One region of the Streptomyces sp. NPDC093801 genome, then DNA from elsewhere that is predicted to be linked to it. Evidence: riboswitches for the same ligand, from Rfam matches in the RefSeq annotation. Region 1 holds a riboswitch; each other region holds the start of a gene.
What was found. A riboswitch is a leader RNA that binds a small molecule or an ion and turns the genes downstream of it on or off. The one in region 1 is predicted to bind cobalamin.
Positions count from the first base shown of each region.

Region 2: linked by a shared signal. The riboswitch ahead of AB0469_RS15895 (energy-coupling factor ABC transporter permease) and the one ahead of AB0469_RS18990 (ribonucleoside-diphosphate reductase subunit alpha) in region 1 are both predicted to bind cobalamin.
Region 3: linked by a shared signal. The riboswitch ahead of AB0469_RS01625 (CoA-acylating methylmalonate-semialdehyde dehydrogenase) and the one ahead of AB0469_RS18990 (ribonucleoside-diphosphate reductase subunit alpha) in region 1 are both predicted to bind cobalamin.

Region 1 covers NZ_JBFBDP010000015.1:73,720-83,698, reverse strand. Annotated here, with positions in the region: gene AB0469_RS19020 (HD domain-containing protein) at 1-758, shown strand, start outside; gene AB0469_RS19015 (hypothetical protein) at 864-1,859, shown strand; gene def (peptide deformylase) at 1,918-2,553, shown strand; gene AB0469_RS19005 (helix-turn-helix domain-containing protein) at 2,747-3,661, opposite strand; gene AB0469_RS19000 (hypothetical protein) at 3,636-3,851, shown strand; gene AB0469_RS18995 (ribonucleotide-diphosphate reductase subunit beta) at 3,862-4,878, opposite strand; gene AB0469_RS18990 (ribonucleoside-diphosphate reductase subunit alpha) at 4,878-7,268, opposite strand; cobalamin riboswitch at 7,415-7,549, opposite strand; gene AB0469_RS18985 (GNAT family N-acetyltransferase) at 7,605-8,102, opposite strand; gene AB0469_RS18980 (YbdD/YjiX family protein) at 8,243-8,443, opposite strand; gene AB0469_RS18975 (carbon starvation CstA family protein) at 8,440-9,979, opposite strand, start outside.
Region 2 covers NZ_JBFBDP010000012.1:85,428-95,406, reverse strand. Annotated here, with positions in the region: gene AB0469_RS15935 (ATP-binding protein) at 1-352, shown strand, start outside; gene AB0469_RS15930 (polysaccharide deacetylase family protein) at 733-1,527, shown strand; gene AB0469_RS15925 (hypothetical protein) at 1,524-2,711, shown strand; gene AB0469_RS15920 (EF-hand domain-containing protein) at 2,838-3,050, shown strand; gene AB0469_RS15915 (PadR family transcriptional regulator) at 3,107-3,682, opposite strand; gene AB0469_RS15910 (ATP-binding cassette domain-containing protein) at 3,721-4,542, opposite strand; gene cbiQ (cobalt ECF transporter T component CbiQ) at 4,539-5,288, opposite strand; gene AB0469_RS15900 (energy-coupling factor ABC transporter substrate-binding protein) at 5,292-5,639, opposite strand; gene AB0469_RS15895 (energy-coupling factor ABC transporter permease) at 5,636-6,337, opposite strand; cobalamin riboswitch at 6,367-6,596, opposite strand; gene AB0469_RS15890 (flavodoxin family protein) at 6,687-7,397, shown strand; gene AB0469_RS15885 (hypothetical protein) at 7,407-7,922, opposite strand; gene AB0469_RS15880 (SsgA family sporulation/cell division regulator) at 8,015-8,422, opposite strand; gene AB0469_RS15875 (L-serine ammonia-lyase) at 8,599-9,979, opposite strand, start outside.
Region 3 covers NZ_JBFBDP010000001.1:342,380-352,358, forward strand. Annotated here, with positions in the region: gene AB0469_RS01600 (3-hydroxybutyryl-CoA dehydrogenase) at 40-912, opposite strand; gene aceB (malate synthase A) at 909-2,501, opposite strand; gene aceA (isocitrate lyase) at 2,616-3,902, opposite strand; gene AB0469_RS01615 (short-chain fatty acyl-CoA regulator family protein) at 4,287-5,690, shown strand; gene AB0469_RS01620 (cobalamin-binding protein) at 5,700-6,614, opposite strand; cobalamin riboswitch at 6,670-6,848, shown strand; gene AB0469_RS01625 (CoA-acylating methylmalonate-semialdehyde dehydrogenase) at 7,043-8,542, shown strand; gene AB0469_RS01630 (acyl-CoA dehydrogenase family protein) at 8,539-9,693, shown strand; gene AB0469_RS01635 (enoyl-CoA hydratase/isomerase family protein) at 9,690-9,979, shown strand, end outside.

The sequences.
Region 1 (9,979 bases):
CCGCCGCGCTGGCCGGAGCCCGCACCGGGTGGCCGTACGGGCCGCTGCTGCGCGACGAGCTGCGCGCCCAGCTCGGCACCGGCCCGGCCGTCTGCGCCACCGGGGTCGTGATGGCGCTCGGCGTGGCCGTGGCGGGCCTGTGGGCCCTGCCCGTCCTCAGCGTGCCGCTGCTGCTGACCCAGCTGTCCTTCCACCGGATCGACGCCGTCCGCACCACCTACCGCCAGACCATCACCTCCCTGGCCCGGGCCACCGAGATCGCCGGCTGCACCGCCCCCGGCCACGCCCGCCGCGTCGCCTCCCTCAGCTGCGCCGTCGGCCGCGAGCTCGGGCTCTCCGAACGGGAGCTCACGGTGCTGGAGTACGCGGCCCTGATGCACGACATCGGCCAGCTCTCGCTCGTCGACCCCGTCCCCGGCGGGGCCACCGCCGAGCTGCCCCCGGACGAGGCCCGCCGGATCGCCGGGCTCGGCGGCGAGGTGGCCCGGCAGACCGGGGTTCCGGCGGAGGTCGCGGTCATCGTGGAGCGCCAGGCGGACCCGTACCGGCAGCAGCCCGTCGCCGCACGGATCGTGCGCGCGGTGAACGCGTACGACGACCTGGCCGGAACCGCCCGTCACCCGATCGGCTCACTGGCCGCCCTGGAACGGCTTCGCCTGGGGACGGGGCACGACTACCAGCCCGAGGTCGTGGAGTCCCTGGCGAGGGTTCTGGCCAGGGGCGGACGCGGCAGAGTCGTTCCCGTCCCGCCGGGGTAACCCATGGGTAATGAGCGGTCGTCCGAGCGGGCATGGTTGGATGCAGTAAGGGGTGTCCGTGAGGGTGTCCGCAGGGCTGAACCGTTGGAGCGGCAGGCGGGAATCGTGAGGATCTTCGGGAAGGTACGGCATCGGCCCTCCGCCTCGTGGCGGCAGGCCACCGACCGCGCGTTCACGCTGATCGGCGACGGTCGGTACGAGGACGCGGGTGCGCTGCTGACCAGGGCGGCGGACCTGGAGCCCTGGCTGTCCGAGTCCTGGTTCAACCTGGCCCTCCTCCACAAGTTCCGGCACGACTGGGAGCAGGCGCGGGCCGCCGGCCTGCGCGCCGTCGCCCTGCTGGACCGCGAGGCCGGCGCCCCGGACTGGTGGAACGTCGGCATCGCCGCGACCGCGCTCCAGGACTGGCCGCTGGCCCGCCGGGCCTGGCAGGCGTACGGGCTGAAGGTGCCCGGCGACCCGCACAGCACGGCCGGGGCGGGCGAACCGGTGGGCATGGAGCTCGGCAGCGCGGCCGTACGGCTGTCGCCCGAGGGCGAGGCCGAGGTCGTATGGGGCCGCAGGCTCGATCCAGCCCGCATGGAGGTCCTGTCCATCCCGCTGCCCTCCTCGGGCCGGCGCTGGGGCGAGGTCGTCCTGCACGACGGGGTCCCGCACGGCGAGCGGGTCACCGCGGCCGGGCCCTCGTACCCCGTCTTCGACGAGATCGAGCTGTGGGCGCCCTCCCCGGTGCCGACCTGGGTGGTGCTCCTGGAGGCGGCCACCGAGGCCGACCGCGACGCCCTGGAGCAGCTGGCCTCGGACGCGGGCTTCGCCGCCGAGGACTGGTCCTCGTCGGTGCGGCTCCTGTGCCGGACCTGTTCCGAGAGCTCGATGCCCAGCGGCGAGGGCGTCGGCGACCACCTCGACCCGCACGACCACAGCGAACCCGGCCACCCCGGCCCGCTGGGCCACCGCACGGCCGGTTCCGGCTCGTTGTGGGTGCCCGAGCGCGAGTGCGGCATCGCGGCCCCGGCCGGCCTGGTGCGCGGACTGCTCGACGGCTGGGTCGCGGACAGCCCCGACAGCAGGGAGTGGCGGGATCTCGAAGAAGTCTGCTGACCCCGGGCCGTAGGCTGTACGGGCACACCACGGACTTGAGGGAAGGCGTACGGCGGACATGGCGCAGCAGGAGAACCAGGTGACCCCGATCGACGACGAGGGCTGGGTCGTGGACACCGAGGACTGTGAGGCGCGTGAGCTCGCCCACCGCGAGCGCGGTACGTCCCGCCCGATCACGGTCGTCGGCAACCCGGTCCTGCACCGCGAGTGCAAGGACGTCACCGAGTTCGGCGACGAGCTGGCGCAGCTGATCGACGACATGTTCGCCAGCCAGAAGACCGCCGAGGGCGTCGGCCTGGCCGCCAACCAGATCGGCGTGGACGCCAAGGTCTTCGTCTACGACTGCCCGGACGACGACGGCGTCCGCCACACCGGCGTCGTGGTCAACCCCAGGCTCGTCGAGCTCCCGGCCGGCTCCCGCGTCCTGGACGACTCCAACGAGGGCTGCCTCTCGGTCCCCACCGCCTACGCCTCCCTGGCCCGCCCGGACTACGCCGAGGTCACCGGCCAAGACGCCCAGGGCAACCCGATCAAGGTCCGCGGCACCGGCTACTTCGCCCGGTGCCTCCAGCACGAGACCGACCACCTGTACGGCTACCTGTACATCGACCGCCTCTCGAAGCGCGACCGCAAGGACGCGCTGCGCCAGATGGCGGAGAACACCCCGCGCTACCCCGTCGTCGCCAACGACTGACCCGGCAGCGCCCCGCAGCCGCACGAAGGCCCCGCTCCGGAACGCTCCGGAGCGGGGCCTTCGCCTGTGGGGGGTTCCTCCGCGTGGGTCGCGCGGAACGGCGTACCCGGATCACACCACCGCATGCGGGCGGCGGCCAGACACCCGCGCCCTGAATGTCAAGTCATGGGCGATTACCGGCCGTTGCCGCCCCTCAGGCGACCGCGCGCGGCCCGCGGAACGCGCGCCGGAAGGCGTTCGGGGTGGTGCCCAGGGTCCGCAGGAAGTGGTGGCGCAGGGCCGCCGCGTTGCCGAAACCGCTACGGCCCGCGACGGCGTCGACCGTGTCGTCGGTGGACTCCAGCAACTCCTGCGCCAACAGCACCCGCTGGCGCAGGACCCACTGGTACGGGGTGGTCCCCGTCTCCTGGAGGAAGCGGCGGGCGAAGGTGCGCGGCGACATGTGGGCCCGCTCCGCCAGCTGCTCGACGGTGATCTCCTCGTCCAGGTGCCGCGCCATCCAGCCGATCACCTCGCCGACCGCGTCGCAGCCGGTGCGCGGCAGCGGCCGCCGGATGAACTGGGCCTGGCCGCCGTCCCGGTGGGGCGGTACGACCATCCGCCGGGCGATGGTGTTGGCCACCTCGGCGCCGTGCGCCTGGCGGACCACGTGCAGGCAGGCGTCGATGCCCGAGGCCGTCCCGGCGGCGGTGACCACCGGCCCCTCGTCGACGTAGAGCACGTCCGGGTCGACCCGGGCGGCCGGATGGCGACGGACCAGCGCGGGGGCGTGCATCCAGTGGGTGGTGCAGCGCCGCCCGTCCAGCAGCCCGGCCGCACCGAGCACGAAGGCCCCGCTGCACACGCTGAGCACCCGCGCCCCGCGGTCCACGGCCCGGCGCAGGGCGTCGAGGAAGGGCTCGGGATAGTCCCGCACCGGCGCGGCGCGGTCGGCGGGCAGACAGATCAGATCGGCCTCCTCCAACCGCTCCAGCCCGTGCACCGGCGCGATCGCGAAGCCGACGTCCGCCATGGTCAGCGGCCCTTCCTCGGCCGCGCACACCGCGAAGTCGTACATCCGCCGTCCCGGCGATCTTGGAGTCATGAACACGTTCCTCGACCACCTCACCGTCCTCGCCGTCGTCGCCCTCCTCCTGGCCCCCTCCCTCTACGGCGCCCTCCACGACCGGCACGTCGACCGCCGGCTCAGGGCCGCGGCCCGGGAACGCCCGGGGGCGGACACCGGCCCCGGACATGCCGAACGCGAGGAGCCGGGACGCGCTCGTACGACGCGTCCCGGCATCCTCGCGCGGGGGTAGACCGTGGGGACTAGAAGTCCTCGTCCAGGTCGACGGTGCCCTCGACGGCCACCTGGTAGGCCGACGGGCGGCGCTCGAAGAAGTTCGTCAGCTCCTGGACGCCCTGGAGCTCCATGAACGAGAACGGGTTCTGCGAGCCGTACACCGGCGGGAAGCCGAGGCGGACCAGGCGCTGGTCGGCGACGCACTCCAGGTACTCGCGCATCGAGTCGGTGTTCATGCCCGGCAGGCCGTCACCGCACAGGTCGCGGCCGAACTGGAGCTCCGCCTCCACGGCCTCCTTCAGCATGTCGGTGACCTGCTGCTGGAGTTCGGCGTCGAAGAGCTCCGGCTCCTCCTTGCGGACGGTGTCGATGACCTCGAACGCGAAGCTCATGTGGGCGCTCTCGTCGCGGAAGACCCAGTTGGTGCCCGTCGCCAGGCCGTGCAGCAGGCCGCGCGAGCGGAACCAGTACACGTACGCGAAGGCGCCGTAGAAGAACAGGCCCTCGATGCAGGCGGCGAAGCAGATCAGGTTCAGCAGGAAGCGGCGGCGGTCGGCGGCCGTCTCCAGCTGGTCGATCTTCTCGACCGAGTCCATCCACTTGAAGCAGAACTGCGCCTTCTCACGGATCGACGGGATGTTCTCCACGGCCGCGAAGGCGGCCGCGCGGTCGTCCGGGTCGGGCAGGTAGGTGTCGAGCAGCGTCAGGTAGAACTGGACGTGCACGGCCTCCTCGAACAGCTGGCGCGACAGGTACAGGCGCGCCTCCGGGGAGTTGATGTGCTTGTACAGCGTCAGGACCAGGTTGTTCGCCACGATCGAGTCGCCCGTCGCGAAGAACGCGACCAGGCGGCCGATCATGTGCTGCTCGGCCGGCGTCAGCTTCGCGAGGTCGGCGACGTCGGAGTGGAGGTCGACCTCCTCCACCGTCCAGGTGTTCTTGATCGCGTCCCGGTAGCGCTCGTAGAAGTCCGGGTAGCGCATCGGGCGGAGCGTGAGCTCGAAGCCCGGGTCGAGGAGGTTCTTCTTCTCGGTGGAGCTCATTACTGGCAGGCCTCGCAGGACTCGGGGTTCTCAAGGGAGCAGGCCAGCGCCTCGGCGTCGAGGGCCTGCGGCAGCTGGGTGGGGGTGGCGACGGCCGGGACGGCCGCGCCGGAGGCCGCGCGGGCGATCTTCGTCGCCGGGCGCGAGCGCAGGTAGTACGTGGTCTTCAGGCCCTGCTTCCAGGCGTACGCGTACATCGAGCTGAGCTTGCCGATGGTGGGCGTCTCCAGGAACAGGTTCAGCGACTGGCTCTGGTCCAGGTACGGCGTACGGGCCGCCGCCATGTCGATCAGGCCGCGCTGCGGGATCTCCCACGCCGTGCGGTACAGCTCGCGGACCTCCTCCGGGATCCAGCCGAAGCCCTGGACGGAGCCGGAGGAGTCGCGCAGCGCCTCGCGGGTCTGCGCGTCCCACACGCCCAGCTTCTTGAGGTCCTCGACGAGGTAGCCGTTGACCTGGAGGAACTCACCGCTGAGGGTCTCGCGCTTGAAGAGGTTGGAGACCTGCGGCTCGATGCACTCGTACACGCCGGCGATCGAGGCGATGGTCGCCGTCGGGGCGATCGCGAGGAGCAGCGAGTTGCGCATGCCGGACTTCGCGATCCGGGCGCGCAGGGCGTCCCAGCGCTCGGGCCAGTGGCGCTCGGTCTCGTAGTGGTCCGGGTGCAGGACGCCCTGGGCGGTGCGGGTCTCGGCCCAGGCCGGGAGCGGGCCGCTGCGCTCGGCGAGGTCGCACGAGGCCTCGTACGCGGCGAGCATGATGCGCTCGGAGATCTTCGTGGAGAGGGCCTTCGCCGCGGCGGAGTCGAAGGGCAGGCGCAGCTTGAAGAAGACGTCCTGGAGGCCCATCGCGCCCAGGCCCACCGGACGCCACTTGGCGTTGGAGCGGCCGGCCTGCTCGGTCGGGTAGAAGTTGATGTCGACGACGCGGTCGAGGAAGGTCACGGCGGTGCGGACGGTCTCGTCCAGGCGCTCCCAGTCCATCTCCCCGTCGACGACGAACGCGCCGAGGTTGACGGAGCCGAGGTTGCAGACGGCCGTCTCGCCGTCGTTGGTGACCTCGATGATCTCGGTGCAGAGGTTGGAGGAGTGGACCACGGTGCCGGGCAGCGCGGTCTGGTTCGCCGTCCGGTTGGAGGCGTCCTTGAAGGTCATCCAGCCCTGGCCGGTCTGGGCGAGGGTGCGCATCATGCGGCCGTAGAGGTCACGGGCCGGCATGGTCTTCTTGGCGAGCCCGGCGGCCTCGGCCTTGACGTAGGCGGCGTCGAACTCCTCGCCGTACAGGTCCACCAGCTCGGGGACGTCGGACGGGGAGAACAGCGACCACTCGGCGTCGGCGTTCACGCGGCGCATGAACTCGTCCGGGATCCAGTGGGCGAGGTTGAGGTTGTGCGTGCGGCGCTGGTCCTCGCCGGTGTTGTCGCGGAGCTCCAGGAACTCCTCGATGTCCGCGTGCCAGGTCTCCAGGTAGACGGCGGCGGCGCCCTTGCGGCGGCCGCCCTGGTTCACGGCGGCGACGGAGGCGTCGAGGGTCTTCAGGAACGGCACGATGCCGTTGGAGTGGCCGTTGGTGCCGCGGATCAGCGAGCCGCGGGCACGGATGCGGGAGTAGGAGAGGCCGATGCCGCCGGCGTGCTTCGAGAGGCGGGCGACCTGGTGGTAGCGGTCGTAGATGGAGTCCAGCTCGTCCAGGGGGGAGTCGAGGAGGTAGCAGGAGGACATCTGCGGGTGGCGCGTGCCGGAGTTGAACAGCGTCGGGGAGGACGGCAGGTAGTCGAGGCGGCTCATCAGCCGGTACAGCGAGGCGACTTCCTCGACCGCGCGGACGCTGTCGTCCTCGGCGAGGCCGCAGGCCACGCGCAGCATGAAGTACTGCGGGGTCTCGATCACCTGACGGGTCAGCGGGTGGCGCAGCAGGTAGCGGCTGTGCAGGGTGCGCAGGCCGAAGAAGCCGAAGCGGTCGTCCGCGCCCTCGGCGAGGGCGAGCTCGACGAGGGAGTCCAGGCGGGCGGCGTGGGCGGCGACGAACTCGGCGGTGCGGTCGGCGATCAGGCCCTCGCGGTGGCCGACGGCGACGGACTCGGCGAAGGAGGTGGCGCCCTGTCCGGCGGCCTCGTCGGCCACGGCCAGGGTCAGCAGGCGGGCGGCGAGGCGGGAGTAGGCCGGGTCCTCGGAGATCAGGCCGGCCGCGGCCTCGGTGGCGAGCCCGCGCAGCTCGGCCTCGTCGGCGGCGGCGCTGCGGCCGCGCAGGGCGGCGGCGGCGACCCGGCCGGGGTCGGTGTCGGGGAGGTCGGCCGTGAGCTCGGTGAGGGTGCGCAGCAGCGCGGCCCCGGGACCTTCGGCTTCGGGGTGGTCGGACTCGGCGCGCGGTGCGGCGGGCGCGATGGTCACGGGGGAGCTCTCCCTCACTCGGCCCGGTCATCGGCGGAGCGGGCGCGAGCGGGCGCACGCGGGCGCGCGCACGAGAGCGCTCACCACCGCGTGGCGTCCACCGGCCCAACCGCGAGGCCCGGACGAATCGACACCCCGGCTCGGTCGATCCGGGGGGCACTGCCGGCAGGTCTTCGGACTCGCGGATACACCGTTCGGCGTACGTCACACCGTTGCGGGACAGTTCCGGATTCCCACCGGATTCCCCTGCGGCGGCAGCAGCCATGAGCATACATGTGGGGGCGACCCGATGCGGTAGCCCCCACATGTTGTGTCGGGTGCATGCGGAGCGTGTCGTCACAGCTCCATTCGGTACGTGAGCAGGGTCAGTGCGGGGAGGGGCGACCAGTCCCGTTCCGGGGTGCGGACGAAGCCGATCCGTTCGTAGATCCGCTGGGCTCCACGCATGGCCGGCTGCGTGGACAGCACCAGTGCGGTGACCCCGTCCAGGGCCCGGGCGCGGTCGGCGCAGGCGCGGACGAGGGCCTCCCCGACGCCCTGTCCGCGCGCCTCGGCGGCGACCGCGAGCATGCGGAACTCGGCGTCGTGCGGGCCGGCGATGTCGGCGAGCCGGCTGCCGGGTGCGGCGAAGGTCACTCCGCCGAGCACCTGTCCGTCCCGCACGGCGACGAGCACGTCCCCGTCGCCGGCCCGGCCGGCGACGTCGCGGAGCACGTCCAGGTAGTGGTCGTCGTCGTCGAGGTCCAGCAGCCCGTCGCCGCCGTAGGCCTGCGCGGTGATCGCGCCGAGCCGCGCGTATTCGTCTTCTCTTGCCGTCCTGATCTCGAAGTCCATGCCTGCGAGTGTGCGCCACGGGCGCCGCGCCCGGCGCCGTCGCCGGAAGGGCCGGGTGCGCCGGGAAAAGCCGGGAAAAGGCGGGAAAAGGCGGAGGGCCCCGTCGTCCGGTGGGGGACGGCGGGGCCCTTCTCGTGGGTTCAGCAGCAGCGGAAGCCCTCGCGGGGGTCCGCTTCGCGGGCGTCGGTGCGGGCGCGTTCGAAGGCGCGGCGGGTCAGGACCTCGGCCTCGGGGTCGTGGGTGCGGGCGTGGGCGACGTAGCGGTCGTAGGCGGCCTCGCCGGAGAACTCCCGGACGTAGTACCGCGCCTTCGCCAGCGCCCCGCGGACCGCGCCGCTCATGCGACCGGGTCCTTCACGCGGCCGCCGCCCCCGTCGAGGCCGGCCGCCGCGAGTTCGGTCTTCTCCTCGGCCGTCGCGATCAGCCCGGCCGGAGCGATGATCTTCGACTCGGTCCACGGCACCTCGGAGAGGCGGACGGAGCCCGGGTCGGAGACGGCCTTGACGCAGGTGCGGGCCGCGTCCAGCAGGACGATGACGATCAGGACGGCGAAGAGGGCCGAGAGGACCCCGTCGACCGTGGCGTTGGTGACCACGGTGTGCATCTCGTCCATGGTCTTGGCGGGCGGCAGCACCTTCCCGGCGTCGATGCCGGTCTGGTACTTGTCGCGCTGCGCGAAGAAGCCGATCTTCACGTCCTCCGAGAAGACCTTCTGGTAGCTCGCCGTCAGGGTGACGGCCACGTCCCACGCGAGCGGAACGCCCGTGACCCAGGCCCACTTGAGCCGGCCCGACTTGACGAGCAGCGTGGTGCACACGGCCAGCGCGACCGCGGCGAGCAGCTGGTTCGCGATGCCGAACAGCGGGAAGAGCTGGTTGATGCCGCCCAGCGGGTCCTTGACGCCGACCCACAGGAAGTAGCCCCAGCCGCCGACGACGACCACGCTGGCCAGCCAGACACCCGGCTTCCAGCTCACGTCCTTGAAGGACTTGTGCACGTTGCCCAGGGTGTCCTGGAGCATGAAGCGGCCCACGCGGGTGCCCGCGTCCACCGTCGTCAGGATGAACAGGGCCTCGAACATGATGGCGAAGTGGTACCAGAACGCCTTCATCCCGGCCCCGCCGACCACGGCGGAGAAGATCTCCGACATTCCGAGCGCGAACGTCGGCGCGCCGCCCGTCCGGGAGAGCAGGGTGGTCTCCTCCACGTCCTTGGCGGCCTGCGCGAGGGCGTCGGGGGAGATGGCGAAGCCGAAGTGGCCGACCGCCGCCGAGGCGCTCTGGACGGTGGTGCCGATGACCCCGGCGGGGGAGTTGACGCCGAAGAACAGGCCGGGCTCGATGATGCACGCGGCGATCACGGCCATCACGGCGACGAAGGACTCGGTGAGCATCGCGCCGTAGCCGATGATCCGGATCTGGGTCTCCTTCTGGATCATCTTCGGGGTGGTGCCCGAGGCGACCAGGGAGTGGAAGCCGGACAGGGCGCCGCAGGCGATGGTGATGAAGACGAAGGGGAACATCGAGCCGGCGAAGACCGGGCCGTCGCCGCGCGTGGCGAAGTCGGTCACCGCCGGCATCTTCAGCGTCGGCATCGCGACGACCACGCCGACCGCCATCAGCGCGATCGTGCCGACCTTCATGAAGGTGGACAGGTAGTCGCGCGGGGCGAGCAGCAGCCACACCGGGAGGACCGAGGCGAAGAAGCCGTACCCGATCATCCAGAGGACCAGGGTCTCCTTGTCCAGGGTGAAGAAGTCCGCCCAGGAGGACTCGGCGACCCAGCCGCCCGCCACGATCGCGAGGAGCAGCAGCGCGACGCCGACGACGGAGACCTCGGTGACCCGGCCCGGCCGCAGGTAGCGCAGGTAGACGCCC
Region 2 (9,979 bases), on a different contig from region 1:
GCAGTCCGCGGGGACGGCCCGCCGGCTCACCCAGAGCGTGGTGATCCGCTTCTGGGGCCTGTCGCCGCAGATCGCCGAACACGCCGTCCTGCTCGTCTCGGAGCTCGTCGGCAACGCCGTGCGCCACACCGGGGCCCGCTCCTTCGGCTTGCGGATGCTGCGCCGCCGCGGCTGGATCCGCGTGGAGGTGCGCGACCCCTCGCGGGGGCTGCCCTGCCTGATGCCGGTCCACGAGCTGGACACCACCGGCCGGGGGCTCTTCCTCGTCGACAAGCTGTCCGACCGCTGGGGTGCCGACCTGCTGCCGCGTGGCAAGATCACCTGGTTCGAGATGCGGGTCGCGGACCGCTGACCCCCCTGAAACGCCGGAAACCCCCTGTCGCCGAGGTGGGGCGCTACGGGGGTTTCGTGGGCGCCGAGGACCGGTGGGGTGTGTGGCCCTCGGCGGGTGGGCTTCGCTCGGGTCAATGGGAAGCCGTGGTTCCGACTATGGCAGACGAGGGCCCGAACGCCAAAAGTCCCTACTCGGACATAAGTGTGCATATCCTAAGACTTTTCATCTAAATCTTAGGTGAGGTGAGCCACTCACCTCGCAATCCATGAATGACTATCCACTCCTCTGCGTAATTCGTTGATCGAATACCGGGTGGTGGTCTCCCGCGACGCCACTACCGGAGGCCCCAAATTGGGTCAATCATTATCTTTGTGGGCGTTCGCCACTTAAATGGGCAGGTGCTCTGTTATCCAGACCGCCGTACCGCCCTCCGCGCCACGGCGGCGGTCGCCGCCGGCGCCCTCACCGCGGCCTGCGGCACGGGCGGCGGCGCCCCGTCGGCGCCCCGGACCGCCCAGGCCGCCCCCGGCCGCCCCGACGCGGTCCGGCCCGGTGCCGCCGAGCCCGCCGCCCCCCGCCGGTTCCCCGGGCAGCCCGTCGAGATCGCGCACGGCCCGCTCGACCGGCCCAAGGTCGCGCTGACCTTCCACGGCAACGGGGACCCCGCCACCGCCCGCGCCGTGCTCGCCGAGGCGGAGAAGGCCGGCGCGCGGATCACCGTCCTGGCCATCGGCACCTGGCTCGACGACCACCCCGAGATGGCCCGCCGGATCCTGGACGGCGGCCACGAGCTCGGCAACCACACCCAGCGCCACCTCGCGATCAACTCCCTGCCCGAAGCGGAGGCCCTTGCCGAGATCACCGGCTGCGCCGAGCGCCTCAAGCGCCTCACCGGCTCCATCGGAACCTGGTTCCGCCCCTCCCAGACCCAGTACGCCAGCCCGCTCGTCCAGAAGCTGGCCCAGCGGGCCGGCTACCCGCACGTCCTCTCGTACGACGTGGACTCCCTCGACTTCACCTCGCCCGGCGCCGCGGCCGTCCTCCGCAACGTCACCGGGACGATCCACGGCGGATCGGTGGTGAGCCTGCACTTCGGCTACGCGGACACGGTCGACGCGATGCCGCCCCTCCTCGAAGAACTCGCGCGCCGCGAGCTGCGCGCGGTGACCACCACGGAGCTGCTGACCCCATGACGACCACCCGCCTTCCCCGGAAGGCCACCGTGCTGCTGGCCGGACTGGTCCTCGCCGCCCTGGCCGGCTGCGGATCGGGCGACAAGTCGCCCGCCGAGGCACTCGGCTCCAAGGGGCCGGCCAACCCCGTCAAAGCCCTGCCGGCCGTGCCGCCGGGGCTGCCGGGGATGCCCCCGGTGCTCGATCCGGCCGACGTCTACGCGGCGGACCGGCCGAACCAGCTCTCCCCGGTGGTCAAGGACTTCCCCTCGCGCGTCTACGTGCCGAACACCAACTCCAACACGGTGTCCGTCATCGACCCGGCCACCTACAAGGTCGTGGACACCATCCCGGTCGGCGTCCAGCCCCAGCACGTGGTGCCCTCGTGGGACATGAAGACCCTGTGGGTCAACAACAACCGGGGCCACACCCTCACCCCCATCAACCCCGCCACCGGTGAGGCGGGGGAGCCCGTCGAGGTCCACGACCCGTACAACCTCTACTTCACGCCCAACGGCAAGTACGCCGTCGTGATGGCCTCCATGGACCGCGAGCTGGTCTTCCGCGACCCCCACACCATGAACCGGGTCAAGACCGTCCCGGTGACCTGCTTCGGCGTCAACCACGCCGACTTCTCGCTCGACGGCCGCTACTTCATCGTCAGCTGCGAGTTCTCCGGCGAGCTGCTCAAGGTCGACACGGAGAAGATGGAGGTGATCGCCCAGCAGAAGCTCCCCTTCGAGGGCGCGATGCCGCAGGACGTCAAGGTCTCGCCGGACGGGAAGACCTTCTACGTCGCCGACATGATGGCGCACGGGATGTGGGTGCTCAGCGGCGACAAGTTCGACACCCCCAAGCTGCTGCCCACGGGCAAGGGCTGCCACGGCCTCTACGTCAGCCGCGACTCCCGCGAGATGTACGTCTCCAACCGCGGCGAGGGCAGCATCTCGGTCTTCGACTTCACGAAGAAGCAGCTCACCAAGAAGTGGGAGCTGCCCGACGGGGGCAGCCCCGACATGGGCGGGGTCTCGGCGGACGGCAAGGTGCTGTGGCTGTCCGGCCGCTACAACTCCGAGGTCTACGCGATCGACACCACCACCGGCAAGGAGCTGGCGAGGATCCCCGTCGGCAGCGGACCCCACGGCCTGGCGGTGTACCCGCAGCCCGGCCGCTACTCCCTCGGCCACACCGGGATCTTCCGCTAGCCGGCCCGCCGCGCGGGAACGCGACGGTGTCCCGGGGCCGGACGGCTCCCGGGACCCGTGGGCGGGACCCGCCCCCGGTGCGGCTACCCTGAGCCGGTCAACAAGCACCAGGAAGGGGTGGCCCCAGTGGCGGACATCGACAAGGCACGCGAGACGTTCGACCGGTTCGACGCGAACGGCGACGGCGTCATCACGGCCGACGAGTACAGCGCGGCCATGAAGGCGATGGGGGACCACTTCGTCACCCCCGCGATCGCCGACGCGATCATCGCGGCCAAGGACATCAACGGCGACAAGCTGCTGAGCTTCGACGAGTTCTGGGCCGACCTGAACAAGTAAGGGCCCGCCGACGGCCCCGCGCCCGCCTCCGCCCCGCCCGCCGGGGCGGGGGCGCGTCAGGCGCCGGCCGGCGGTCCGTCCCCTCCCGCGCCGGGACGGGTCATGTCCTCGACCTCGCCGAGGGCCTCCTCCAGCCAGCCGAGCCAGAAGCCCTCCAGGGCGATCCCGCCGTGCAGCACCAGCCGGCGCAGCCGGTCCGGGTCCGCGTCGCGCCCCGGCGGGAAGTCCTTCGCCTCGATGGCCTCGTACTCCGCCAGCTGCGCCCGGTGCAGCTCCAGGTGCCGCCGCAGCTCCGCGGCCAGCCCCTGCGGCCCGACCACGGCCGCCGCCCGGATCCGCAGCAGCAGCGCGTCCCGCATCGGCTTGGGATCCTGCCGCTCGTCCACCCACCGGGCCAGCTCGGCACTGCCGTCCGGCAGCACCTCGTACTCCTTCTTCTGCCCGCGCACCGGCACCTCGCTGGGCAGCGCCCGGATCAGCCCCGCCTCCTCCAGCCGCCCGAGCTCCCGGTAGATCTGCTGGTGCGTCGCGGACCAGAAGTAGCCGATCGACTTGTCGAACCGCCGCGTCAGCTCCAGCCCCGACGAGGGCTTCTCCAACAGCGCGGTGAGGATGGCATGGGGCAGCGACATGCCGCCATGGTAGGTGTGGGCGATCGTCCCGACCCCGCTCAGCCCAGCGCGGCCAGGCTCTCCGGCACGCGCGGCCCCGGCGCACCCGCGTCCAGGAAGCCGTGCGCGCGCAGGAACGCCGTCACCGCGGGGGACCACGCCTGACGCAGCCCCGCCGACGCCAGCAGCTCGGGGTCGGACAGCAGGACGCCGGCCGCTCCCACCCGGATCCCCGAAGGCGTGAGCACCGCCGCGTCGTCGGCCCACCGCACGGCCAGGTCCACGTCGTGGGTGGCCATCACCACCGTGGTCCCCGCAGCCCGCAGCCCCGCCAGGACGTCCAGCAGGCGCTCCTGCCCGTCCGGGTCGAGGCCCGCGGTCGGCTCGTCCAGGATCAGCACCCGTGGGGCCATCGCCACCGCGCCCGCGATCGCCGCCCGCTTGCGCTGCCCGTACGACAGCAGGTGCGTGGGACGGTCCCGCAGCGCGGTGATGTCCAGCGCGGCCAGCGCGGAGTCCACCCGCGCCCGGACCTCCGCCTCGGGCAGGCCCAGGTTCATCGGGCCGAAGGACACGTCCTGCTCCACGGAGGCCGCGAAGAGCTGGTCGTCGGGATCCTGCACCACCAGCTGGACGGTGGTGCGCAGCCGGATCAGCCCCCGCCGGCCGTACGCCACCTCCTCGCCCTCCAGCCGCAGCGTGCCCGATCCCGGCCGCAGGCCGCCGCTCAGCAGCCGCATCAGCGTGGTCTTGCCGCTGCCGTTGCGGCCCAGCAGCACCAGCGCCCGCCCCTCGGCGATGGCGAAGTCCACGCCCGACAGCACGGCCGGCCCGTCCTCGTACGCGTACCCGGCGCCGACCAGCTCCACCAACGGGGTCACAGCCCCAGCTCCTTCAGTACGAGGGTCCCCGCGACCAGGACGGCCAGCAGGGCGGCGGCGGCCGCCAGGAACCGCCGGGACAGCGCCGCCGGCGGGACCAGCACCCGCAGCGCGCCGTCGTAGCCGCGCCCCCCCAGCCCCTTCTGGAGCCGGGCGGCGCGGTCGAAGGCCCGGACGAACGAGGTCGCCGCGAGCCCGGCCACCGAGCGCCAGGCGGCCGCCCGCCCGGCCTGTCCGAGCCGGGCCGCCTGGGCCCGGCGGACCTGCGCCAGGGAGTCCAGCAGCAGGAAGCCGATCCGGTACATGACGAGGGCCACGTCGACCACGGGCGCGGGCACCCCGGCCCGCACCAGCCGGGGCAGCACGTCCGAGACCGGTGTGGTGAAGGCGAACAGCAGCACCCCGAGGGAGGCGGCCGAGGTGCGCAGCAGCAGGTCCAGCGCGTGCCGGGGCCCGTCCGGGGCGGGCGCGAGGAACCCGTCCGGGCCGCCCACCGACACCAGCAGCGGCAGCGCCCCGGTGACGCAGAACCCCAGCGGGACCCGGAAGGCCCGCCACAGCTGCCGTCCGGCCACCCCGGCGGGCCCCAGCAGCACGGCCAGGGTCGCGGCGGCCACCAGCGGCCCGCCGGGCCACGGGGGCAGGCACACCGCGGTGACGGTCAGCCCGAACCCCAGGAGGGCCTTCTCCAGTGGATGGCGGCCGCGCCAGCGGCTGCTGTGCGCCGCGACGTCGATGGGCAGCACCGGCTACGGCTCCCGCGTGGGCTCGGCGGGGGCCTGCGCCTGCGCGAGGGCCTGCGCCGCGCCCTGGCGGCGGCCCCTGCGGACCCCGAAGTAGTACGCGAGCACGCCCGCGCCCAGGGCCGCCTGGAGGGCGAACAGCGCGGACTCGATCTCGCCCGAGGGGGGTTCGTACAGCGGGGAGAACCAGGGCTCGTAGTCCGGCTTCAGCTCGGTGATGGCCGACTCCGCCTGGGCGTCGGCGCCCGTGAAGGGCTCCTCCTTGCCCTCGCCGAGCCCCAGTGCGAGCGGCAGCACGGCCAGCGCCGCCACCAGGAGCAGCAACAGGCTGTTGATCTTGGCGTTCCTGTTCATCGGGCGGTCGCCTCCTGCCCGGTCCGCTCGCCGCCGGTCAGCTTCGCGACCCCGAGCCGGACCAGGTCCGACCTGCTCGACTGCATCAGCAGCCGCATCACGAGCACCGTCAGCAGCCCCTCGCTGACCGCGAGCGGGATCTGGGTGAGGGCGAAGATGCCCGCGAACTTCTCCAGGGAGCCCAGGAACCCGCTCGCCGGGTCCGGGAAGGCCAGGGCCAGCTGGACCGAGGTCACGCAGTAGGTGACCAGGTCGGCGAAGAAGGCCCCGAAGAAGACCGTGACCATCAGCGGCGCACCGGACTTCCGCAGCAGCCTGTAGGCCGCGTACCCGGCCCAGGGCCCGGCGATCGCCATCGAGAAGACGTTGGCGCCGAGGGTGGTGAGGCCGCCGTGCGCCAGCAGCAGCGCCTGGAACAGCAGGGTGATCGTGCCGAGCACCGCCATGACGGGCGGCCGGAACAGGATGGCCCCGAGCCCGGTCCCGGTGGGGTGCGAGCAACTGCCCGTGACCGAGGGGATCTTCAGGGCGGACAGGACGAACGTGAAGGCTCCCGACGCGCCGAGGAGCAGCGTGCTCTCCGGGTGGGACTTCACCTCGCGGGTCAGGGCGCGGACCCCGTGGACGACGAACGGGGCGGACGCGGCGCCCCAGGCGGCCGCGTGCAGCGGGGGCAGGAACCCCTCGGCTATGTGCATGAGTTGGGAGACCTCTCCAGCACCTCGTGGATGGACGTACGCGCCCCGGCCGGTCTCCTGGCTGACGGGTACTGCCGCCCCGGCTCCGCCTTCCCGGGTCCGTACGGTCTCCCGTGCGGTCCCAGTGGCTCCCGCAAGGGGGTGGAGCTGGACTTCCCGATCACAGTGGCGAGGGCCGCACCGGTTTTCCACCGGTTTCCCGAACACCAAGGCCAGCTGACCCTAGTCGTCCGCACGGACCGGTATCAACCCGGACCGATCCGGCCGATCGGATGGCCGAATTCCGTTTCCTCCCCCGGACGGGCGCCGAGCGCTGGCGGGGCCGGCGGCCGGCCCGCAGGGTGGGGGCGTGCCCGACTTCGACTACTCCGACCTGTCCGCCGTCTTCGTCAACTGCACCCTCAAGCGCTCGCCCGAGACCAGCAACACCGAGGGGCTGATCTCCAAGAGCCGCGCCGTCATGGAGTCCGCGGGGGCCCGGACCTCGCTGATCCGCGCCGTCGACCACGACATCGCCACCGGCGTCTGGCCCGACATGACCGACCACGGCTGGGAGAGCGACCAGTGGCCGGTGCTCTACAGCCAGATCATGGACGCCGACATCCTCGTGCTCTGCGGCCCGATCTGGCTCGGCGACAACAGCTCCGTCATGAAGCAGGTCATCGAGCGGCTCTACGCCTGCTCCTCGCTGCTGAACGACAAGGGCCAGTACGCGTACTACGGACGGGTCGGCGGGGCGCTGATCACCGGCAACGAGGACGGCGTCAAACACTGCGCCATGAACGTCCTCTACAGCCTCCAGCACCTGGGCTACGCCGTCCCGCCGCAGGCCGACGCGGGCTGGATCGGCGAGGCGGGGCCGGGTCCCTCGTACCTGGACCCGGGCTCCGGCGGCCCCGAGAACGACTTCACCAACCGGAACACGACCTTCATGTCGTGGAACCTGATGCACCTCGCGGCGCTCCTCAAGCGCGCCGGTGGAGTCCCCGCCCACGGCAACCAGCGCTCCGCGTGGGACGCCGGCTGCCGTTTCGACTTCCCGAACCCGGAACACCGCTAGGGAGGGTCCTCAGCAGGTGTCCGGGTGTGCCACGTCCACCACGAGCCGCTCGGGCGCGTGCAGGACGGAGGTGCTGTAGGCGGGCTTGGTCTCGAAGGCGGCGCCGAAGGTCACGTACCCCTCGTAGTCGCCGGTCAGGGCGAGGCCCTTGAGCTTGCTCAGGCCGATCTGCTGGAGCCTGGGCCCCAGGTAGACGTTGTTGCCCGCGTCGTCGTGGCCGGCGGCGGGGTGCAGGCGGATCTGCAGGAAGTACTTCCCGGGCAGCGGCACGGGCTTGCCCGACCCGTCGTAGACCAGCTGGGAGACGGGCGTGACGGTGAACGGGGGCACGGAGCCCTGGAGGTCGACGACGATCCGGTCGTACGTGCAGTGACCGCCCCAGCGGGCGTTGACGACCAGCGGGGTGGCGGAGCGGACGGCCGCCGGGACGGCGGCCGAGGCCGGTGCGGCGAGCGCGAGCCCTGCGGTGAGCAGGGCACCCGTGGCCAGGGCCACGATCCGGCGGCGGTGCGGGTGGTGACGCATGGCGTCCCCCCGATCCTCTGAGACGGGAACCGACTGTCATCCGGTAGGACATTCCCGGGGGCCGTGTGGTTGCACGGGGCGGCCCGGCGGTCTCAGAAGGTCAGCAGCGCGCTCAGCTCGGCGTCCAGGTCGTAGTGGCGGTGCTCCTGCCCGCGCGGGACCAGCTCGGTCATCCGCCGGCACAGCCCGCGCAGGTCCTTGGCCCGCACGGAGACCACGCAGCCGTGCTCGCCGTTGGTCAGGGCCAGCAGGACCCGCGGCTCGGTGCCCGTCCAGCGCGGCCACACCTGTATGTCGCCCTCCCCGGTGGCGGAGGTCTGCCCGTCGATCAGCAGCTCCCGCGAGAACACCCAGCGGGCTATGCGCGCACCGCCGCCCCGGAACTCCACGGCGACCTCGTACGGCCGGTCCGTGCGGTAGACGAAGACGCCCTCCAGGGGGACCGCCGTCGGTGCGGCCTCCAGCCGCATCGGCAGTACACGGTGTTCGGTGATGGCCATGGCGGCTGCCTCTCTTCGCGGGGTAACAGCGCCCCCCGCAGCACGCTAGTGCACCGAGCGCCCCTCACCCGGGGGCCGAAGGTCCCGACCCGGGCGGGCCCTGGGACCCCTTTCGCCGGACGCGCGGAGGGGCCCGGCGCACCCGCCGGGCCCCTCGTCACGCTGCGTCGGTCAGGTCAGCACTCGATGACGTTGACCGCGAGGCCGCCGCGCGCGGTCTCCTTGTACTTGACCTTCATGTCCGCGCCGGTCTCCTTCATGGTCTTGATGACCTTGTCCAGGGAGACCTTGTGGCTGCCGTCGCCGCGCATCGCCATCCGGGCGGCCGTGACCGCCTTGACGGCCGCCATGCCGTTGCGCTCGATGCACGGGATCTGCACCAGGCCGCCGACCGGGTCGCAGGTCAGGCCCAGGTTGTGCTCCATGCCGATCTCGGCCGCGTTCTCGACCTGCTCCGGGGAGCCGCCCAGCACCTCGGCCAGGGCGCCGGCCGCCATGGAGCAGGCGGAGCCGACCTCGCCCTGGCAGCCGACCTCGGCGCCCGAGATGGAGGCGTTCTCCTTGAAGAGCATGCCGATCGCGCCCGCGGCCAGCAGGAAGCGCACCACGCCGTCCTCGTCCGCGCCGGGCACGAAGTTCACGTAGTAGTGCAGGACCGCCGGCAGGACGCCCGCGGCGCCGTTGGTCGGGGCGGTCACCACGCGCCCGCCCGCCGCGTTCTCCTCGTTCACCGCCATCGCGTAGATCGTCGTCCACTCGCTGCGGTGCAGCAGCGGGTCGCCCTCGGTGCGCAGCTGGCGCGCCGTGGCGGCGGCCCGGCGCTTGACGCGCAGCCCGCCCGGGAGGATGCCCTCGCGGGACATGCCGCGCGAGACGCAGGACTGCATGACCCGCCAGATCTCCAGGAGGCCCTCGCGGATCTCCTCCTCGGTGCGCCAGGCCTTCTCGTTCTCCATCATCAGGGAGGAGATCGACAGGCCGGTCTCGTTCGCGAGGCGGAGCATCTCGTCACCCGAGCGGAAGGGGTACTTCAGCACGGTGTCGTCGAGCTTGATCCGGTCCTCGCCGACCGCGTCCTCGTCCACGACGAAGCCGCCGCCGACCGAGTAGTAGGTCTTCTCCAGCAGCGGGGCGCCGGAGGCGTCGTAGGCGAAGAGGGTCATGCCGTTGGCGTGGTACGGCAGCGAGCGGCGGCGGTGGAGGATCAGCTGGTTCGGCTCGTCGAAGTCGATCTCGTGGACATCGCCTATCTCGGTGCCCAGCAGGCGCAGCTTCCCGGTGCGGCGGATCCGCTCGACCTCGTCGTCGGCGGTCTCGACGTCCACCGTGCGCGGGGAGTGGCCCTCCAGGCCCAGCAGGACCGCCTTGGGGGTGCCGTGGCCGTGGCCGGTGGCGCCGAGGGAGCCGAAGAGCTCCGCCCGCACGGAGGCGGTCTGGGCGAGGACGCCGTCCTTCTTCAGGCGCGACACGAACATGCGCGCCGCGCGCATCGGGCCGACCGTGTGGGAGGAGGAGGGGCCGATACCGATGGAGAAGAGGTCGAAGACGGAGATGGCC
Region 3 (9,979 bases), on a different contig from region 1:
GCTGCCGGGCCCCTCAGCCCGGCGGCAGCACCGGGTCCCTCAGCAGTCCCGGTCGTAGGTGTGGAACCCCCGGCCTGTCTTGCGGCCCAGCAGCCCTGCCTGCACCATCCGCATCAGCTGCGGCGGCGGGGCGTAAAGGGGTTCCTTGAACTCGTCGTAGAGCGACTCCGCGATGGCGGCGACCGTGTCGAGGCCGATGAGATCGGCCAGCTTCAGCGGGCCCATGGGGTGTGCGCAGCCGAGCTCCATGCCGGCGTCGACGTCGGCCGGGGTGGCGAAGCCGGACTCGGCCATCCGGATCGCCGACAGCAGGTACGGGACGAGAAGGGCGTTGACGACGAATCCGGCCCGGTCCTGGGAGCGGATCGTCGTCTTGCCCAGGGCCTCCCGGGCGAAGGCCTCAACCGTCTCCACGGTCTCCCGGGAGGTGTGCAGCGACGAGACCACCTCCACCAGCGGCAGCACGGGCACGGGGTTGAAGAAGTGCAGGCCGACCACCCGGTCGGCCCGCCCGGTGACCATGCCCAGGCGCATGACGGGAAAGGAGGAGGTGTTCGTCGCGAGGATTGCCTCGCGATCCTCGACGATCTTGTCCAGGGCTGCGAACGTCTCCGTCTTCACCTCCGCGTTCTCGGTGACGGCCTCGATGACGAGCTGCCGGTCGGCGAGGTCGTCGAGGCTGCCGGTGAAGACGAGGCGGGCGAGGGCGTCCTCGGCGGAGATCCGGTCGAGCTTGCCCCGCTGGACGGCGCGCTCGAGGGAGACGGCGACGCGTTCGCGGGCCGCCCGGGCGGCGGTGCCGTCGGCCTCGCAGACGACGGTGTCGAGTCCGGCGCGGGCACAGACTTCGGCGATTCCGGCGCCCATCTGACCGCCTCCGACGACCCCGACCCGGCGGATAACGGCGCTCATGACCGCACCTCCGCACGGCGGACCAGGTGACGGCTGTACGTGTCGGGGGTGAAGAAGGCCGGCAGGTCGCGCCCCAGGGCGGCCCGCTCCAGTACGGCCCTGGCCTCCGGTACGAGGGCGTACGGCCGCTCTGCGGTGAGCGCGTCGCATTCCTCTTCGAGCACGGCGAGCAGGTCGTCCCGGTCGATCCTGCGGTGCCGCAGCCATTGCCAGAGCTGGCCGCGGGCGATCTCGGCGGTGGCCGCGTCCTCCATGAGGCCGTACAAGGCGACCGCTCCCTGGCCGCGCAGCCAGGCCTCGAAGTAGCGCAGCGAGACGGCCAGGTTGGCCCGGACCCCTGCTGCCGTGGGCGGCGCGCTGATGCGGCGGACGGACAGCAGGTCGGCGGCTCGGACGTGGACGTCCTCGCGGGACCGGTCGAGCTGGTGCGGCCTGCCGTCGAGGACCGCGTCGAAGACCTCGCGGCAGACGGGGACGAGCGCCGGGTGGGCGACCCAGGAGCCGTCGAAGCCGTCCTCGGCCTCGCGTTCCTTGTCCAGCCGGACCTTGGCGAGGGCCGCCGTGTTGGCGTCGGGGTCCTTGGCCGGCACGTGGGCGGCCATGCCTCCGATGGCGTGCGCGCCGCGCTTGTGGCAGGTGCGGACGAGGAGTTCGGTGTAGGCGCGCATGAAGGGTGCGGTCATCGTGATCTGGGCGCGGTCGGGGAGCTGGAAGTCGGTGCGGTGGCCGAAGGTCTTGATGATGCTGAACAGGTAGTCCCAGCGGCCGGCGTTGAGGCCGGCACTGTGCTCGCGCAGGGCGTGGAGGATCTCCTCCATCTCGAAGGCCGCGGTGATGGTCTCGATGAGGACGGTGGCGCGGATGGTGCCGCGCGGGATCCCGAGGAGTTCCTGGGCGAGGACGAAGACGTCGTTCCACAGGCGGGCCTCGCCGGCGTTCTCCAGCTTGGGGAGGTAGAAGTACGGGCCGTGTCCGGCGTCGATCTGACGCTGCGCGCAGTGGAAGAAGTACAGGCCGAAGTCCACGAGCGACGCGGGGACGGGCCGTCCGTCGATCTCCAGGTGCTCTTCGAGGAGGTGCCAGCCCCGGGGCCGGACGACGATGGTCGCCAGGTCCTCGCCGAGGCGGTACTCCTTGCCCTCGAGCGTGGTGAAGTCGATGCGGCGCTCGATCGCGTCGAGCAGGTTGAGCTGGCCGCCGATGACGTTGTTCCAGGTGGGGGCGGTGGCGTCTTCGAAGTCGGCCATCCACACCTTGGCACCGGAGTTGAGCGCGTTGACCGTCATCCGGCGGTCCGGCGGGCCGGTGATCTCCACCCTGCGGTCCTCCAGGCCCGGGGCCGGTGGGGCCACGCGCCAGTGGGGGTCGGCGCGGACGGCGGCGGTGGCGATGGAGAAGTCCAGCGGGGAGCCTGAGATGAGGCGGTCCTTGCGGCGGAGCCGCTCTTTGAGGATGTCGGCGCGGCGGTGGGCGAAGGCCGCGTCGAGGCGGCCGATGAAGTCGAGCGCCTCCGGGGTGAGGATCTCGTCGTGGCGGTCGCCGGGTGCCGCAAGGACGCGGACCTGGTGCGTGGTGGCGGTGGTGGTCATGCGGTCTCCTGACGAGGCGACGAGGGTGGGGCGGGAGCCGGACGGAGACGGTCCTCCGGCTCCCGCTGAACACGGGCCTCCGGCCACGGCCGGGCCGGGAGGGGGCAGAGCGTCCTAGTGGAACTGCTCTACCTCCGTGGAGCCGGCGAGGGCGGTGGTGGAGGAGGCCGGGTTGACGGCGGTGGAGACCAGGTCGAAGTAGCCCGTGCCGACCTCGCGCTGGTGCTTGACGGCGGTGAAGCCGTGCTGCTGGGCGGCGAACTCGCGCTCCTGCAGGTCGACGTAGGCGGTCATGCCGTGTTCGGCGTACCCGCGGGCGAGGTCGAACATGCCGTGGTTCAGGGAGTGGAAGCCGGCCAGGGTGATGAACTGGAACTTGTAGCCCATCGCGCCGAGCTCCCGCTGGAACTTGGCGATCTGGTCGTCGTCCAGCGCGGCCTTCCAGTTGAAGGACGGCGAGCAGTTGTAGGCGAGCATCTGGTCCGGGTGCCGGGCGTGGATCGCCTCGGCGAACTCGCGGGCCTGGGCGAGGTCCGGGGTGCCGGTCTCGACCCAGATGAGGTCGGCGTACGGGGCGTAGGCGAGGCCGCGTGCGATGACGGGGGCCATACCGTTCTGCACCCGGTAGAAGCCCTCCGCGGTGCGCTCGCCGGTGCAGAACTGCGCGTCGCGGTCGTCGACGTCGCTGGTCAGCAGGTTCGCGGCGAGGGCGTCGGTGCGGGCGATGATCAGGGTCGGGGTGTCCGCGATGTCAGCGGCCAGACGTGCGGCGTTGAGGGTGCGGATGTGCTGGGACGTGGGGACGAGGACCTTGCCGCCGAGGTGGCCGCACTTCTTCTCCGAGGCCAACTGGTCCTCGTAGTGGATGCCCGCTGCACCGGCCGCGATCATCGCCTTGGTGAGCTCGAAGGCGTTCAGCGGGCCGCCGAAGCCGGCCTCCGCGTCGGCGACGATCGGCGCCAGCCAGTCCGTCGTGTCCGAGCCGCCTTCGGCGGTGGCGATCTGATCCGCCCGGAGCAGCGCGTTGTTGATCCGACGGACCACCTGGGGGACTGAGTTGACCGGGTAGAGGGACTGGTCGGGGTAGGTGTGTCCAGCCTGGTTGGCGTCGGCGGCGACCTGCCAGCCGGAGAGGTAGATCGCCTGAAGGCCGGCGCGGACCTGCTGGACGGCCTGTCCGCCGGTGAGCGCGCCCAGGGCGTGGACGTAGTCGAGGTCGTGGAGCTGCCGCCACAGCCGTTCGGCGCCTCGGCGGGCGAGGGTGTGCTCCTCGCGGACGCTGCCGGAGAGCCTGACGACGTCCTCGGCGGTGTAGGTCCGCTCGATGCCCGCCCAGCGCGGGTCCGTCGCCCACCGCTGCTTCAGCTGCTCGGCCGCCGCCGTCGTGTTCGTGTCTGCCATGACCGTCACCGTCTCCATGAATCGCTTGGTCTGCCAATGCCGCGTCCGTCGCGACGAGAGATTGGCACTGTGTGCCGTGTTCTTGGGTTTGCGGCCGCCGGCCCCCACCTGGGGAGGAGCTGGGCAATGCTGCAGGTCAGCCGGGGCGGACGGCCGGAATCTCCGACGTCAGGGCGCGAGTCGGGCTCCGTCCAGTCGGCCCGGCCGCCGGGGGTCCGGCGGGCCGCACGACAGACTCTGACAGCGGCACGCAGTGCCATCAATGCCGCACATCTGCCAACTTCTGCGAATCTTCTGCGGCCGAATTGCCAAGCTTGCAAAGGTTGGCGTGGGCAGGATCGTGCGTACGCTGAAGCCCTGGCGGGAGCGGCTGAAGGAGCCCAGGTGAGCAAGACGTACGCGGGAGCGCGGCTGCGGCGGCTGCGCGAGGAGCGCCGGATGAGCCAGGCCGAGCTGGCCCGGGTCCTGGCCATCTCCCCCAGCTACCTGAACCAGATGGAGCACGACTCCCGGCCATTGACCGTGCCTGTCCTGCTGCGGCTGACCGAGGCGTTCGGCGTGGACCCCGGCTTCTTCTCCGAACGCGACACCAGCCGGCTGGTGGCCGATCTGCGCGAGGCACTGGCGGGCGAGATCGCCGGGGCCCGCGTCTCTTCTTCGGACCTCGCCGAGCTCGCGACCCGGATGCCGGCGGTGGCCTCCGTCCTGCTGGACCTCGGTCGGCGCAGCCAACTCCTGGCCGAGCGGCTGGCCGACACCGCCGACGGCCGGGACGGTGGACCGGCCGCGCCGCGTTCACCGCACGAGGAGATCCGCGAGTTCTTCTACCGCCGCCAGAACTACCTCCACGACACCGACGTCGCCGCCGAGGGCCTCGCCCGGGAGATGGGCATCCGCCCGGGAGAGGTCGTCCGGCTGCTGTCGAAGCGCCTGGCCGACCACCACGGGATCCGGCTCACCTCGGACTCCGACCGCCTGCACCACTTCGATGCCGGAACGCGGGTCCTGCACCTGTCCGGTCGGCTCCGCCCCGGCCAGCAGGCGTTCCGCATAGCCACCCAGCTGGCGCTCCTGGAACACGGGGACGAGCTGGACCGGCTGGCCGCCGAGGACTTCGATCCGGGCTCCCCCGCCCACAGCCTGGCCCGCATCGGCATCGCCAACTACTTCGCCGCCGCACTGATCCTCCCGTACCGCGCCTTCCACACGGCCGCCGAAGAGTTCCGCTACGACATCGAACGCCTCACCGACCACTTCGGCCTCGGCTACGAGACCGTCTGCCACCGCCTGAGCACCCTGCAACGTCCCAGGCTGCGCGGGGTGCCGTTCTCCTTCGTGCGGGTCGACCGGGCCGGGAACATGTCCAAGAGGCAGTCGGCGACCGGGTTCCACTTCTCCCGCGCGGGCGGCACCTGTCCGCTGTGGAACGTGTACGAGGCCTTCGCCGCGCCCAGCCGGATCCACGTCCAGGTCGCCGCCATGCCCGACGGCCAGCGTTACCTGTGGACCGCCCGGGCCGTCACCCGGCACCGCGGCGGCTGGGGCGAGCCCGGCAAGACCTTCGCCATCGGGCTTGGCTGCGAGATCCGGCATGCGTCCCGGCTCGTCTACTCCGACGGCCTCGACCTGGACAACGCCTCCGCCGCCACCCCCATCGGCATGGGATGCCGGCTCTGCGAACGCCTCGACTGCCCCCAGCGCGCCGTCCCGCCCCTCGGCCGGACACTCACCGTTGACGAGAACAGCAGCACGTTCATCCCCTACCCCGTCGCCCGGGACCGGGGCTGAGGATCCGGCTCACCGCAGCCGCCGAGCCTCCGCCTCGGTCACCGGGTCCCCCGCCCGTACGCCGTGGAGCACGTGGGCGAGCACCTCGGCGCCGCGGACCACGCGGGGGCCCGGCCGGTTGAAGTACGCAGGTCCGTCCAGGACCCACACCTCGCCGGCCGCCACGGCGGGCAGTTCGTGCCAGCCCGGCTGGGCGGTGAGCAGGTCGAGCTCCGTCATGGTCCGCTCGGGCGGGAAACCGCACGGGAGCACGAGGATCACGTCCGGGCGGGCCTCGCGTACCGCCTCCCACGTCATCGGCTTGGTGTGCTCACCGGGCTCGGCCAGGAGCGCTTCGCCGCCGGCCGCGGCGATCTGCTCCGGTACCCAGTGGCCGGCGGGCCAGAGCGGGTCGAGCCACTCGATGGCGACGACCCGGGGCCGCGCTCGCCCCGCCGTGCGGCGCCGGACCTCGGCCAGGCGGCCACGCAACTCCGTGCGTCGCCGCTCGGCAGCCTCCCCCACCCCCAGCAGCTCGCCCACCGTGACCAGGCAGTCCAGTACGTCGTCCAACGTCCGCGGCTCCAGGCTCAGCACCCGGGGGCCGGCGTCCATGACGCGCACCGCGTGGGAGACCGCCTCGTAGGACACCGCGCAGACCTGGCAGAGGTCCTGGGTGAGCAGGACGTCCGGTGCGAGGGCGGCGAGCGCCTCCGTGTCCAGGGTGTAGAGCGAGGATCCACTGTGTGCCGCGCCGCCCACCGCGGTGGAGATCTCCCGGCTGGTGAGCACGTCCGCGTCGAATTCGGCCCGGGTCACGACGGGTACGGAGGCGACCGCTGCGGGCGGCCAGTCGCATTCGTGGGTGCGTCCGACCAGGTCGGAGACGAGTCCGAGGTCCGCCACGATGTCGGTGGCCGCCGGGAGCAGGGAGACGATGCGCATACGGCGACTCTAGGCCCGCCCGAGCGGTGAGTCTGGACTTACTAGGACGTCCAACTATATGTTCCTGGCACAAGGTCCGCGGTGCAGGGAAGCCGGTGTGAATCCGGCACGGTCCCGCCACTGTGACCGGGGAGTGTGCTGCCATCCACACGCCACTGACGAAGTCTGTCGGGAAGGCGGGCGGCGCGCGGGGATCCGGGAGTCAGGATACCGGCCGCGGATTGTTCCCGCGTTTGTCCACGAGGATGGAGCAGACACGCATGGCACCGGTTTGTACCCACGACCCTGGTGATCCGGCGGAGCGCACGCACACCACTTCCGTGCGCTCGTAGTTCCCACGGCTTTCCGCAGCGGCACACCCCCATCAGGGTGTCGTCCGCCGGTCTGCCGTGCCATCCCCGGATCCAACCTGACGAGAGCAGGCACCCATGGTCCGTGAACTCACCCATTTCATCGGCGGAAAGCACACCACCGGCACCTCCGGACTCTTCGCCGACGTGTACGACCCCAACACCGGCGCCGTCCAGGCGCGCGTGCCCCTGGCCGGGCGCGCCGACACCGAGGCCGCCATCGCCAACGCCGAGGAGGCGCAGGTCGATTGGGGGCAGTGGAACCCTCAGCGACGCGCCCGCGTGCTGCTGCGCTTCCTCCAGCTCGTCGAAGGCGAACGCGAGAGCCTGGCCAGGCTTCTGTCTTCCGAGCACGGCAAGACCGTGGCCGACGCCCACGGCGACCTGCAACGCGGCCTGGAGGTGGTCGAGTTCGCCGCCGGGATCCCGCACCTCCTCAAGGGGGAGTTCACCGACAACGCCGGAACCGGCATCGACGTGCACTCCCTGCGCAGCCCGCTCGGCGTGGTCGCCGGCATCACGCCGTTCAACTTCCCCGCGATGATCCCGCTGTGGCAGGCCGCGCCCGCGCTGGCCTGCGGGAACGCGTTCATCCTCAAGCCGTCCGAGCGCGATCCGTCGGTACCGCTGCGGCTCGCGGAGCTGTTCCTGGAGGCGGGACTGCCGCCGGGCGTGCTCAACGTGGTCAACGGCGGCAAGGAGTCCGTCGACACCCTCCTCGAAGACCCGCGCGTCCAGGCCCTCGGCTTCGTCGGCTCGACCCCGATCGCCGCGCACATCTACGCCACCGCCGCGTCCCACGGCAAGCGCGCCCAGTGCTTCGGCGGCGCCAAGAACCACATGATCGTGATGCCGGACGCGGACCTCGACCAGGCCGTCGACGCCCTCATCGGCGCCGGCTACGGCTCGGCGGGCGAGCGCTGCATGGCCATCTCCGTCGCCGTACCCGTCGGCGAGGAGACGGCCGACCGGCTGGTCGCCGCCCTCAAGGACCGCATCGCCACCCTGAAGATCGGCCGGTCCGACGACCCGGAGGCCGACTTCGGGCCGCTGGTCAGCCGGGACGCCCTCGACCGGGTCCGCCGCTACGTCGACATCGGCGTCAACGAGGGAGCCGAACTCGTCGTCGACGGCCGCGGGTTCACTCTGGAAGGCCACGAGAACGGCTACTTCGCCGGCGCCTCCCTCTTCGACCGGGTCACCCCGCAGATGCGCGTCTACCGCGAGGAGATCTTCGGCCCCGTCCTGTCGGTCGTCCGAGCCGCCGACTTCGAGGAGGCCCTGCGCCTGCCGAGCGAGCACCCGTACGGCAACGGAGTGGCGATCTTCACCCGCGACGGGGACACCGCCCGCGAGTTCACACGCCGCGTCAACACCGGCATGGTCGGCGTCAACGTCCCCATCCCGGTACCGGTCGCCTACCACACCTTCGGCGGCTGGAAGCGCTCCGGATTCGGCGACCTGAACCAGCACGGCCCGGACTCGATCCGCTTCTACACCCGCACCAAGACCGTCACCTCGCGCTGGCCCTCCGGGGTCAAGGAAGGCGCGAGCTTCACCATCCCGACGATGGGGTGAGCGCCGTGACCACCGCCCTCACCGAGGACCAGCTCGCCCTGGCCGAGGTCACCCTCGACTTCGCCCAGGAGCAACTGGCCCCCCATGCCCTGGCATGGGACCAGGACAAGCACTTCCCCGTCGACGTCATCCGACAGGCCGCCGCCCTCGGTCTCGCCGGTGTGTACGTCCGCGAGGAACACGGCGGCTCGGGCCTGTCACGCAGCGACGGCGTCCTCGTCTTCGAAACCCTCGCCACCGGCTGCCCGTCCATCGCCGGCTACCTGTCCATCCACAACATGGTCGCCTGGATGATCGACCGCTACGGCGACGACGCCCAGCGCGCCCGCTGGCTGCCCGGCCTGTGCTCCGCGGCGACCCTGGGCAGCTACTGCCTGACCGAACCGGGCGCGGGATCGGACGCCGCCGCGCTGCGCACCCGCGCGGAGCGGCAGGGTGACCACTACGTCCTGACCGGCGTCAAGCAGTTCATCTCCGGTGCCGGATCGGCCGGCGTGTACGTGGTCATGGCGAGGACCGGCGAGTCGGGCCCGGGCGGGATCTCCGCGTTCGTCGTCGAACGCGAGGACCCGGGGGTCTCGTTCGGGCCGAACGAACGGAAGATGGGCTGGAACGCCCAGCCGACCCGCCAGGTCGTCCTCGACGGCGTCCGCCTCCCCGCCGACCGGCGGCTGGGCTCGGAGGGCGACGGCTTCCGCATCGCCATGAGCGGCCTCAACGGCGGCCGACTCGGCATCGCCGCCTGCTCGCTCGGCGGCGGCCAGAGCGCCCTGGACCGGTCGCTGTCCTACCTGGCGGACCGCGAGGCCTTCGGCAGTCGGCTCCTGGACCGCCAGGCGCTCCAGTTCCGGCTGGCCGACATGGCCACCGAGCTGGCCGCCGCCCGCGCCCTGGTCCGGCAGGCCGCCGAGGCCCTCGACACGGGCGATGCGCTGGCCCCGCGACTGTGCGCGATGGCCAAGCGGTTCGCCACCGACACCGGGTACACGGTCGCCGACGCGGCCCTCCAGCTGCACGGCGGCTACGGCTACCTCAGCGAGTACGGCATCGAGAAGATCGTCCGCGACCTGCGCGTCCACCAGATCCTGGAAGGCACCAACGAGGTCATGCGCGTCATCGTCGCGCGCGGACTCACGGAGACCCTGCGATGACCAACCACACACCGACCGATCACGACCACGTCCTCACCCGCACCGAGGACCACGCCGCCTACATCACCCTCAACCGCCCCAAGGCACTCAACGCCCTCAGCCACCCCATGGTGCTCCGCATCGAGGAGGCACTCACGGCCTGGGCCGACGACCCTGCGATCGAGCTGGTCGTCATCGACGGCTCCGGTGACAGGGGCCTGTGCGCCGGCGGGGACATCCGTGCGATCCACGAGGACGCCCGCACCGGCGGCACCGCCTCGGCGGCCTTCTGGCGCGACGAGTACCG